Regions from separate parts of the Comamonas trifloxystrobinivorans genome, predicted to be linked through region 2. Evidence: predicted binding sites of a transcription regulator. Region 2 holds the regulator's gene; the other holds the start of a gene.
The links. The regulator HrcA, encoded in region 2, represses chaperone genes, less so after heat shock. The targets are predictions, from matches to a motif close to TTAGCACTCNNNNNNNNNGAGTGCTAA.

Region 1 (6,209 bases), on a different contig from region 2:
TCGTGCCAGCGTCCCATTGCATGGTTTGGCGGGTATAGGGGTTACGCAGTTCTGCGGGGGACTGATCCAGCCACCCCGGCATGGACGCTGGCGAGATGCCTTCGACCAAGGCCTGCCGCTGTAAGAGCACCAAGCGGCGGTAGCCTTCGATATCGTTCACGCGCTGCATGAATGCCAAATAGTGGGCTGTTCCTATGGCGCTCAGACATCGACCCATTTGGTTGCGCAAGGGGAGCATCGGGTACTGGCAAGCTGTGTCGTCGGGTTTGTGCTCATGTACTTGCTGAAGGCCGATTCCTGTTCATGCGAAGGCAAGTCGCCAATGCGTTGAATGTCTCCCATACGTTTGACCGCATGGTTGATGGTTTCATTGGGTAGAAAGCCAACACCCGTGATGCGGTCCATGGCTCGTTCCCCCCATGGTGGGGCGTCATCCCACGGCGATGAGAACAGACCGCTGCTTTTGCTATCACGGATGCTGTAGTAGATGCTGGATATGAAGTGCTTTTCACCTTCTAGAGCAGAGTGCAGAGTCGGCGGTGATGGTGCCAGCAAGGCATCGATTTGTTGGGTGACGGATGCCGGAGTCTGTGGGCCGATTCGGTCGGCCGCATTGCTGAGCCAACGCAGCTCTTGGTAATGCATGGCCAAGGCAATCATGCTGGTTACCAGGTTGTTGGAGCTTTCTGCCAAGCGTTGGCGCAACACAGATATTTGCGTAACGGTGGCAGCAGCCTTCTCTGGCTGGCCATCCAGCCATTGCAAGGTGGCTAAGGCCAGACTCAACTCTTGGGTACGCATCAGCCAGGCATAGCGAGGCAGGTCGGCATAGAGATAAAAGGGCAAGGGATTGTTGAATTGCTTTGCCTGAGCTGCCGCATTAGCGCGTTGCAGCAATGGTCGGTAGTGCGTGATCTGCGCCTCGAAGCTGGCACGCTTTTGTTGGTACCAGGAAAAGCAGTCGCCTTCGCCGGGCGGACAACGTAAGGCGGTTGGCAGGATATCGGATCCACCTTTGGCGCCATCGATGGTTGGTGGCATTCCTTCGGTTGTATTGGGGTTGGCTTGCACCCAGGCGTGGCGTTCTATCTCACGTGTCAGGCGTTGACGCCCCAGCGCAATGGCCGGTGCGACAGCATCCTCCTCGTCTGCTGTAAAAGGCGCATCGAGTCCGGAGATGATGAGAAAACCGTTGTCTTGCAGTTGTTCTTCCGTCGGTGGCGTGTACTGCAGCGCACGCTTTGTGTCTTCACTCAAAGGAGCATCGTTCCAATTAGCTATTACCAACCACGCGTAGAAACCGAGCGCCAACAGAACAAAAAAGCCCAACAAATAGCCCAGAGCTTTGAGCAAGCGGCGCAGAACAGTCTTCATGGATGTGTGGCAGGGAAGATTGGATGATGATGCTTCTTCCAATCTATCATGCAGCTCTGAAAGTGCTGCTTTAAGCGCAACCCAGCTGTTGACGTTTGTCTGGTGTGTGTAAAACAGTCAAATTTGATAGCGCTCATGCATAAAGCGTAGACATGAAAAAACCCGGCCACCAAAAGGTGCCGGGTTTTGTTTCTCAAACCCTGGTGCAAAGCGCCAAGGTTTGAAGCGTGCGCTAGCGCAGCAGTGGCAATTACATGCCCATGCCGCCCATGCCACCCATGCCGCCCATGTCGGGCATGGCAGGAGCTGCGTCAGCCTTGGGGGCTTCAGCGATCATGCACTCGGTGGTCAGCAGCAGCGAAGCAACCGAAGCGGCGTTTTGCAGAGCGGTACGGGTGACCTTGGTGGGGTCCAGGATACCCATTTCCAGCATGTCGCCGTAGCTGTCGTTGGCAGCGTTGAAGCCGAAGTTGCCGTTGCCCTTGAGCACAGCGTCCACCACCACCGATGGCTCGCCACCGGCGTTGGCCACGATTTCGCGCAGAGGAGCTTCGATGGCCTTCAGCACCAGCTTCACGCCAGCGTCTTGCTCGGCATTGCCAGTAGCCAGGGCGCCCACAGCTTGCTTGGCGCGCAGCAGAGCCACGCCACCACCAGCCACGATGCCTTCTTCCACAGCAGCGCGGGTAGCGTGCAGGGCGTCTTCCACGCGGGCCTTCTTTTCCTTCATTTCGACTTCGGTGGCAGCGCCCACCTTGATCACGGCAACACCGCCGGCCAGCTTGGCCACGCGCTCTTGCAGCTTCTCGCGGTCGTAGTCGGAAGTGGCTTCTTCGATCTGGGCACGGATTTGCTTGACGCGGGCTTCGATTTCAGCAGCTTGGCCAGCACCGTCGATGATGGTGGTGTTTTCCTTGCCGATTTCGACGCGTTGGGCTTGGCCCAGGTCTTCCAGGGTCACCTTTTCCAGCGACAGGCCGACTTCTTCAGCGATGACCTTGCCACCGGTCAGGATGGCGATGTCTTCCAGCATGGCCTTGCGACGGTCGCCGAAGCCAGGAGCCTTGACAGCCACCACCTTCAGGATGCCGCGGATGGTGTTGACCACCAGGGTTGCCAGGGCTTCGCCTTCGACGTCTTCTGCAATGATCAGCAGAGGACGGCCTGCCTTGGCCACAGCTTCCAGCGTGGGCAGCAGGTCACGGATGTTGCTGATCTTCTTGTCGAACAGCAGCACGAAGGGGTTGTCCAAGATAGCGGCTTGCTTTTCTGGGTTGTTGATGAAGTAGGGCGACAGGTAGCCACGGTCGAACTGCATGCCTTCGACGACGTCGAGTTCGTTGTCCAGCGACTTGCCTTCTTCAACGGTGATCACGCCTTCCTTGCCGACCTTGTCCATCGCGTCAGCAATGATCTTGCCCACGGATTCGTCGGAGTTGGCGGAGATCGAACCGACTTGGGCGATTTCCTTGGAGGTGGTGGTGGCCTTGGATTGCTTCTTCAGCTCTTCCACCAGGGCGGCGACAGCCTTGTCGATGCCGCGCTTCAGGTCCATGGGGTTCAGGCCGGCGGCCACGTACTTGGAGCCTTCGCGCACGATGGCTTGGGCCAGCACGGTAGCGGTGGTGGTGCCGTCACCGGCGATGTCGTTGGTCTTGGAGGCCACTTCCTTCACGAGCTGGGCGCCCATGTTTTGCAGCTTGTCCTTGAGTTCCACTTCCTTGGCCACGGACACGCCGTCCTTGGTCACGGTAGGGGCGCCGAACGAGCGCTCCAGCACCACGTTACGGCCCTTGGGGCCCAGGGTGACCTTGACTGCGTTAGCCAGAATGTTCACGCCTTCCACCATGCGGGCACGTGCTTCACCGCCGAATACTACGTCTTTTGCTGCCATGTTTGGCTCCTAAATTTGAGATCAATCGGGCTGCTTGGCGCGCTGTTTAAATAAACCAGATCAGCGCAAGCAGCTATGAAAATATGGGTAACTGAGAGGGCTTGTGTCTTGGCCCGGCACCTGAGGGATCAGGGGCTGTCAGGCCGGTGACGAGCAAGCAAATCGCACGCGGCGAATTACTTTTCCACCACGGCGAACAGGTCTTCTTCCTTCATCACCAGCAGTTCGTCGCCGTCGATCTTGACGGTCTGGCCGGAGTACTTGCCGAACAGCACGCGATCGCCCACCTTGACGCTCATGGCAATACGATCGCCGTCGTCGTCTTGCTTGCCGGGGCCCACGGCCACGACTTCGCCTTGGTCAGGCTTTTCGGCAGCGTTGTCAGGAATATAGATGCCCGAAGCGGTCTTGGTTTCGTTTTCCAGGCGCTTCACGATCACGCGATCGTTCAGGGGACGCAGGTTCATAACAACTCCTTAATAGCAATACCAGGTTTTGATGAGGAAAGGCCCAGGCCAGAAGGCCGGACCTTGAGTGCAAAAACGTTCAGGGAAGAGAAATTAGCACTCTCGCCCTTCGAGTGCTAATAATAAGGTCATTTGCTGACAGTTCAAGGGCAGGGGCTGGAAAAATCCCTCGGATTCGGTCGTGCGCAGGACAGGTGGCACGACAAATAGCGTTCAGGCCCTTGTTTATCAAGACTTTATTGCAATGGGCGCAGGTCTTTGCAGGCTCAGGTGCCGAGGTCGATTTTCAGTGTGGCCGAGAGCATGGCCACCAGCAAAGCTTCGGCCTGGGCGTAGTCGACCGCATCCAACTGGGGCTTGCCCAGCAGCAAGGCAAACTGGGTGTGCTGGTCGACATAGCCTTGCGACAGCGCCCAGATGCTGAACATCAGCTGGGTGAAGTTGAGCTTGGCGATCAGGCCTTGCTCGGCCCAATGCTCAAACGCGGCCACATTGGTGGCCAGCATGGGCGCGATGCGCTCGCGCACCGCCTGGCTGGCATAGGGCGCGCCAGCAATCATCTCTTTGGTGAACAACTGGCTGGCAAAGCGGCGGGTCTGGGCAAAGGCGAATTTGGCGCGGATGTATTCGCGGATCTGTTGCTTGGGGTCGCCGTCTCGCGACAGCTCGGTCATGTGCGCCAACCAGTCGTTGAGCAGCGACTCCAGCACGGCCTGGTAAAGGGCTTCTTTGCTGGGGTAGTAGTACAGCAGGTTGTGGCGGCTGAAGCCGGAGGCTGCGCCAATCGCTTCCAGCGAGGCGCCTTCAAACCCATCGCGGGCAAATATTTCTTCTGCGCAGGCCAGGATGTGGTTTTGTTTGCGCAAGCGTGCCGCAGAGGGTCCGCGCAGCAAATGGTAGCCGCTGGGAGTGTCGGTGAAAGTTGCGCTGGAAGAAGATACGCGAGACATGGCAAAGCACAGGCAGGTACAGCGCCACTGGGGGCCGCGGGCGCCACCCCATTATTGTGAGGCCAGTTGCTGCGGGGATTGCGCAAAAACAGCGCACAACTGCGCTGTCAAATACTGCTGTAACGGCGCCCGGGTTCAGGCTTGGGGCTCGGCCAGGGCGGCCAGCGCATCGCCCGTCATGCGGTAGCGGATCCATTCGCTCTGCGGCTTGGCGCCCAGGCTGTCGTAGAACTGGATGGACGGCGTGTTCCAGTCGAGCACGCTCCATTCGAAGCGGCCGCAGTCCTTGTCGAGCGCAATGCGCGCCAGCCGGCGCAGCAAGGCCTTGCCGGCCCCGCTGCCGCGATGGGCCGGGTCGACATACAGGTCTTCCAGGTACAGGCCGTTGCGGCCTTGCCAAGTGGAGTAATTGAAAAAGTAGACCGCAAAGCCGACGGCCTGGCCGTCTTTCTCGCAAATCAGCACATGCGCGGTGGCACCTTCGCTGAACATGGTCTTGTGCACATGGGCCGGCGTGGAAAGCACCTGGTCCTCGGCGTGCTCATAAATCGCCAGATCGCGCACAAAACGCAAAATGGTGTCGGTGTCGCCGATGTTGGCGGGGCGGATGCTGAGTTCGTGCATAGCTATAAGGCGTAAAAAAGGCAGCTGACGCTGCCTGTTGGTATAAGCGGAAATGGCTCAATCGTAGTACATGGAGGCGGTAAAGCAACCTGGTTGGACTTCTTGGCGCTTGCGTTGGTGTGGCAGGCGATATTTGAAGTAATTGGGCGTGCTTGAGGCAGGAGAGAAGTGTGTGACCAGACTGCGGCGCGTGAGCGTTTCGTCCGTAATTTGGCTGCCGCCGTGCGCGAGGTCGGCACTCCAGATCAGTACATCGCCTTTTTTGGGGAGGAAGCTCTCGAGCTCAATGCCTTGCTCCTTGGCTCGCTGCACCAGCGAGTCGAGTTGGCCGAGGTGCTCTTCGTGCTTGTCTCGTTCGTGGTTGTAGTGTTTGTACTTGCCGCTATAGAGCCAGTCTTTGAAACTGTGGTGGCTGCCTGGATAGTAGATCAGCTCACCCGAGCCAGCCTTGACATCTTCCAGTGCGAGCCAGGAGGCGCACAGTTGCAGCGGCTTCTCGGACACCACATAAGCGGTGTCCTGATGAACGGCCTGGGTTGATCCGCGCTCGAAATGAAGGCCTTGGAAAGCCCAGATGTCTTCTTCGAATACCGTGCGCAGGAACTGCTGTGACGCGGCGTTGAAGATCATTGGGTGTGCACTGGGAAGGTGGTGGTAGGTGTCGAGAATCTTCGACAATGGCGCGCCCATGTTGGCCCCGTCCAGGCCCACAATGCCCTTGTCTTCAGGGCCGTAGACCGGCACGCTGACCTTCAGCGGGCTGGTGCCCGATTGCATGTGGCGGTCCAGGTCCGCCAGGTAGGCGTCGATCAGCTCGTGCGAGACAGCCTGTGGCAAGATCACGTAGCCGTCGCGAATGAACTTCTCCAACTGCGGGCGAATGGCTGCAATCTTGGGATC
Region 2 (6,209 bases):
CGACGGTGGCTGATCTGGCCGCTGGTAGCGACGAAGAAGTGATGGCGCTGTGGAGCGGTTTGGGCTATTACAGCCGGGCGCGCAATCTGCACCGCTGCGCGCAAGAGGTGATGGCGCGCTTTGGCGGCGCTTTCCCGCAAACGGTGGAAGAGTTGGCGTCGCTGCCCGGTATTGGCCGCTCCACGGCCAGCGCCATTGCCTCGTTTTGCTTTGCTGTGCGCGCTGCGATTCTGGATGCCAACGTCAAACGCGTGCTGACGCGTTACCTGGGTTTTGCCGACGATCTGGCCAGCAGCGCGGCCGAGAAGAAACTCTGGGCCTTGGCCGAAGATTTGCTGCCTGAACGCGATCTGAACAACACCATGCCGCGCTACACCCAAGGCATGATGGATTTGGGCTCAGGTATCTGCACGGCCAGCAAACCAAGCTGTTTGCTTTGCCCGGTGCAAACCCACTGTGTGGCGCAGCGCGAAGGTGCGCCCGAGCGTTATCCGGTCAAAACCAAAAAACTCAAACGCACATCGGCCAGTTGGTGGTTGCTGTGGTTGCAGCGGGCTGACGGCGCCATCTGGCTGGAAAAGCGCCCAGCCAAAGGTATTTGGGCGGGCTTGTATTGTTTGCCGGTGTATGAATCAGAAGCGGCGCTGGACCAAGCGGCCGCTGGCTTGGGTGCCATGGCAGAGCACCAGCCTGGCCCGTTTTTGCATGTGCTCACGCACAAGGATTTGCACTTGCACCCGGTCAGGGTTTTGGCGCAGAAAAACGCCATGGCAGGGGCACCCGGCCAGTGGTGTGCGCCCAGCCAACTAGCGGCTGTGGGCTTGCCGGCGCCGGTGCGTAACTTGTTGCAGAACGCCGATTAACAAAGCGCCGATCACATCGATTTTTTATCGAGCTCGCGGTGGCGTTGCAAGGTGGTCCACTGCGCTTGAAAGTGCTGCGCCAGCGCGTTGACGAGGTATACCGAGCGGTGCTGGCCGCCGGTGCAGCCGATCGAAACCGTGGCATAGCTGCGGTGGTTGTTGAGCATTTCGGGCAGCCAGTTGTCCAAGAAGCGAATGATGTCGACGCGCATCTTTTGCACCGCCGGCTGCTGTGCCAGAAACTCGGCCACGGGCGCTTCCAGCCCCGAGTTGCTGCGCAGATCGGGCTCGTAATAGGGGTTGGGCAGCATGCGCACGTCGAACATGAAATCGCTGTCCATCGGGATGCCGTTTTTGAAGCCGAAGGACTGGAACACCAGCGTCAGGCTCGACGCTGGCGCTTTCATGATTTGCTTGATGTAGGCCTGCAGCTGCGCCACGCGGATATTGCTGGTGTCGATGACGTGGGCCTGCTCGCGCAGATCGGCCAGCAAGGCGCGCTCTTCGTCGATCATCTGCACCAGCGCGCGCGGGCCCTCCTGCAGGGTTTCGTTGGTGAGCGGGTGGCGGCGGCGGGTTTCGGAGAAGCGGCGGATGAGAATATCGCGCTGCGCATCCAGATAGATCAGCTGCACCTGGGCGCCTGCGGCACGTAGTTTTTCCAACTGTGCGGGCACCAAGTACAGCGCCTTGGCACTGCGCGCATCTACCGCAATGGCAATGCGGTTGCCATGCTGCCAAGGCTCCAGCGACACCAGGGCGGGCAAAAGCTCGGGCGGCAGGTTGTCTACACAGTAAAAACCGATGTCTTCCAAAGCATGCAGTGCGACGGATTTTCCGGACCCGGCCATGCCTGTCAGCACCACCACTTGTAGCGGCTGGTGCTGCTCTGCCTTATCGCTCATGCGCTCCTCCTGCAATCATTTCCTGGGCATGGGCCCGGCTGGTCGACGAGATATGTTCACCCCCTAGCATACGGGCTATTTCATCCACGCGGTCTGGGCCGGCCACTGCGCGGATATGGCTGCTGGTGCCTTGCTTGCTGCGCTGCTTGGTAACCACCAGATGCGTGTCGCCGCGTGCCGCCACTTGCGCCAAGTGGGTGACGGCGAGCACCTGGCGATCTTGCCCCAGGGCGCGCATGACGCGGCCTACCGCATCGGCAACGGCGCCGCCAATGCCGGAATCGATCTCGTCAAAAATCAAGGTGGGCGCCTGGCCCAACTGGCTGGTGGAGATGGCGATAGCCAGCGAAATACGCGAAAGCTCACCGCCCGATGCCACTTTGCCAATCGGCTTGGGCTCGGTGCCAGGGTGGCCGGCTACCAGCAGCTCGACATCGTCCATGCCATCCGCGCGTGGCTCTTTGGCGGGGTGGATGCTGGCGACAAAACGGCCGCCAGCCATGCCCAGCTCTTGCATGGCTGTGGTGATGGTGCGCGACAGGCGCTCAGCCGCTTGCATGCGCTGTTTGCGCAGGGCGAGTGCGGCTTTTTCGTAGGCTTTCCAGGCGAGCTGGGTTTCGCGCTCCAGACTGTCTATGTCGGCCGATGCGTCCAGCGCCTTCAGCTCGGCTTTCCAGCCTTGCAGCAAGGCTGGCAATTCTTCGGGCGGGCGCTTGTAGCGGCGCGCCAAGCCCATCCAACTGCCCAGGCGCTGGTCGAGCTGTTCGAGCTTGTCCGGGTCGAGCTCGGCGTGGCGCAAATAGCCGCTGAGCGAGCGGCTCAAATCCTCTAACTGCGCGACGCAAGATTCCAGCGTCTCGGCCAGCGCTGCAAACTGCGGCTCTACGTGTGCCTGGTCTTGCAATTGCGAGAGCGCGCGGTTGGCTTGGGCGCTAGCGCCGGAGTCGTCGTCTTCCAAGGCGAGCAGTGCGTTGTTGGCGGCATCCATCAGGGATTGCGCGTTGGACAAGCGCGTGTGCTGGGCGTTCAGTTCGTCCCATTCACCGTCGGCTGGCGCCAGTTTGTCTACTTCGGCAATCTGCCACAGCAGGCGTTCGCGCTCGCGTTGGTGCGTGGCCTCCATGGCTTTGGCGTTCTGCAAGGCTTTGTCGGCCGCACGCCATTGGCCATGCGCCTGCGCGATGGCCGTGGTATCTGCGCCCGCGTACGCATCGAGCAAGCGGCGCACGGGCTCGGGCTGCATCAGGCTTTGCCAAGCGTGCTGGCCATGGATGTCGACCAGCGCTGGCGCAACGCTGCGCAATTGGGTGGCGGTGGCGGCAATGCCGTTGATCCAGAACTTGCTTTTGCCTTGTGCATCAATCACGCGGCGCAGCAGCAAAGTCTCGTCGGGTTGCAGTTCGTTCTCTTGCAAATAGCCGGTCAGCGCGGGTGGCGTATCGAACTCGGCAATCAACTCTGCGCGGGTGGCGCCTTGGCGCACAAAGCCGGTGTCGGCGCGGTTGCCCAGCACCAGTTGCAAGGCGTCGATCAGAATGGATTTGCCGGCACCGGTCTCGCCAGTGAGCGTGGTGAAACCGGGTTGGAAATCGACTTCCAGCTGCTCGACGATCACGAAATCGCGCAGGGCTATGCGCTTGAGGCTCATGGCGTAATGCCTCCTTCGTTCCAGCCCAGTTTTTTGCGGAGCGTGGCGTAGTAGTTCCAGCCGCGCGGGTGCAGAAAGCGGGCCTTGTAGGGCGCGCTGCGCACCAGAATTTTGTCGCCTCGCAAAATGGAGGCAAGGGACTGCATGTCAAAGTTGGCCGCCACATCGCGGCCGCCAATTACTTCGAGCGAAATCTCTTGCGTATCGGGCACCACAATCGGGCGATTGGAGAGCGTGTGCGGCGCAATCGGCGCCATCACCCAGCAAGGCACGGCGGGATGCACAATCGGCCCGCCTACAGACAGCGCATACGCCGTCGAACCCGTGGGCGTGGCAATGATCAAACCGTCTGCGCGCTGAATGGCCACCAACTGACCATCTACTTCCACGCGCAGTTCCACCATGCCCGAAGTGCCGCCGCGGTTCACCACCACATCGTTGAAAGCCGAGGCTTGGAAGACGCATTCGCCATCGCGCATCACCAGTGCATGGATCATGGAGCGAATTTCTTCCTCGTACTCGCCCGCCAAAATGGCAGACAGCGGCTCCATATACGACTGCAGCGGCACATCGGTGACAAAGCCCAGGCGGCCCTGGTTGATGCCCACCAGCGGCGTGTTGTAGCGCGCCAACTCGCGCCCCACGCCCAGCATGGTGCCGTCGCCGCCCAGCACCACGGCCAGATCGCAGCGCTTGCCCACTTCGTGCAGCGAGAGCGTGGGGTAATGGTCCATGCCGGTGAAATTGGCTGTCTCTTGCTCCAAATAGGCCGTGCCGCCCTGGGCCTCGATATAGCTGGCGATCTGGCTGAAGGCCGCTATCGACTGCTGGCGCACTTCAGCGGATGGGGGCGCATGGTATTTGCCAATCAGGGCAATATGTTGAAAGCGAGACTGCATACGCAAATTACATCATTAAAATGCCACCATGCTCGATGATCGTGCCCGGTTGTTGCTAAAAACGCTGGTGGAACGCTACATAGCGGATGGCCACCCGGTGGGCTCGCGCGCGCTCACCCAGGCATCGGGCCTGGATCTGTCGCCCGCCACCATCCGCAACGTGATGGCCGATCTGGAGGAGCTGGGCCTGATCGCCAGCCCCCACACCTCGGCGGGGCGCGTGCCAACTGCCAAAGGATACCGCTTGTTTGTCGACACCATGTTGACAATCGAGCACGAGCAACTGGTTTCGCCGGAAATAGCGCCAGAGCAGCCGCAAAAGGTGATCGCCAGCGCGGCCAGTGTGCTCTCGGACCTGTCGCAGTTTGTGGGCGTGGTGCAGGCGCCGCGCAAAAGCTCGGCATTTCGCCATATCGAGTTTTTGCGCCTGTCGGAAAAGCGCATTCTGGTGATTCTGGTCTCGCCCGATGGCGATGTGCAAAACCGTGTCATCTTCACCGAATCGGACTACTCGCAAAGCCAGCTGATCGAAACCGCCAACTACCTGAACAGCCATTACGCCGGTTTGGCCATGGAGCAGGTGCGCCAGCTGTTGCGCAAAGAGGTGGACAAGCTGCGCGATGAAATTGGCGCGCTGATGCTGGCAGCCGTCAACGTGGACGAGGCGGTTGCCGAGCAGCAAGACGAGTTGGTGATTGCCGGTGAGCGCAACCTGCTAGCGGTGAGCGACTTCAGCAACGACATGACGAACCTGCGCCGCGCCTTCGACCTGTTCGAGCAAAAGACCCAGATACTGCATTTGCTGGAAAGCTCCAACCGCGCCGAAGGGGTGCAAATCTACATCGGCGGTGAAAGCCAGATTCTGCCGGTGCATGAGCTGTCGGTGGTGAGCACGCCCTACCAGATCAATGGCAAAGTGGTGGGCACGCTGGGTGTGATCGGCCCCAAACGCATGCCCTACGAAAAGATGATCCAGATTGTGGGAATCACCTCCAAGCTGGTCTCCAACGCGCTGAGTCTTTCGAAATAAACGCTAGAATGCAAGGCTTCACCTGTCAGCAGGTGAATGGGAGGGGCCTTAGCTCATGCTTGGTTAGAGCAGTGGACTCATAATCAAGAGGCCAAAGCGATTAACCGGCGGTTTCTTTCGGATTGGTTGCTTGATTCCAACGCTTTGAAATCAAGCACTTACAGCGTTCTGGCGATTTCGCCGGATTGCTACCGAGGAAGTCGGCGGAAGGTCGCTTGCTACATTCTTGCTACTGAAGGAGAAATGGCAGTTTTCGGCGCCCCTCGGGGTGTTGAAAGCGCAGTGGGTTGAAGTTGTTTTATGAATGGGCCGTTAGCTCAGTTGGTTAGAGCAGAGGACTCATCGAAATGGTGACCTTGCCGTGAAAGCGGCAATGGAAAAACCGGGTGAACTCAGGGAAACCGTCAGCCAGTCAATGGCCCGGCAATCCTGAGCCAAGCTCGCCGAAGGCAGGTCGAAGGACCGGTAGGCGAGAAGGTGCAGAGACTAGGGTGTGAGGAGCCAATCCGATAAGCATCCCAAGAGCGCCCGGCACCCTAACGCGCGGAGTAATCCCTGGCGAGGGTGGTGAGATAGTCCAGGGAATGAGGAAACTCATGCAAACCTGAATCCTTTGGTCGTTGGTTCAAGTCCAACACGGCCTACCATTCATAAGACAATTGGACCCATGCCCCGCACGCCTTCAAGCCCCGCAGACCGCCCCAAGTGGCTGCGCTTCGAGGCGGGTGACGAAGAGTCGCACGAGCTGTTTGCACCTGGTGCCAACTGGCGCAAGCAGGACCAGTATCCGGTGCTCAAGCCGCTGGACAGCTACACGCGCGACGACTACCTGAGACTGGCCTGGGAACTGTTGCGGCGCATGCC

Region 1: groES (co-chaperone GroES) is a predicted target of HrcA. The motif match lies at 3,829-3,855, and genes of this name have one in related genera.

The regions. Positions count from the first base shown of each region.
Region 1 is NZ_JBHZGV010000003.1:36,479-42,687, reverse strand. Features, by position in the region: gene ACFIQF_RS03505 (hypothetical protein) at 1-178, opposite strand, end outside; gene ACFIQF_RS03500 (hypothetical protein) at 202-1,374, opposite strand; gene groL (chaperonin GroEL) at 1,625-3,268, opposite strand; gene groES (co-chaperone GroES) at 3,445-3,735, opposite strand; gene ACFIQF_RS03485 (TetR family transcriptional regulator C-terminal domain-containing protein) at 4,002-4,685, opposite strand; gene ACFIQF_RS03480 (GNAT family N-acetyltransferase) at 4,821-5,309, opposite strand; gene ACFIQF_RS03475 (phytanoyl-CoA dioxygenase family protein) at 5,367-6,209, opposite strand, start outside.
Region 2 is NZ_JBHZGV010000014.1:13,161-19,369, reverse strand. Features, by position in the region: gene mutY (A/G-specific adenine glycosylase) at 1-863, shown strand, start outside; gene rapZ (RNase adapter RapZ) at 875-1,768, opposite strand; gene recN (DNA repair protein RecN) at 1,758-3,416, opposite strand; gene ACFIQF_RS17750 (NAD kinase) at 3,413-4,315, opposite strand; gene hrcA (heat-inducible transcriptional repressor HrcA) at 4,344-5,345, shown strand; gene ACFIQF_RS17740 (hypothetical protein) at 6,013-6,209, shown strand, end outside.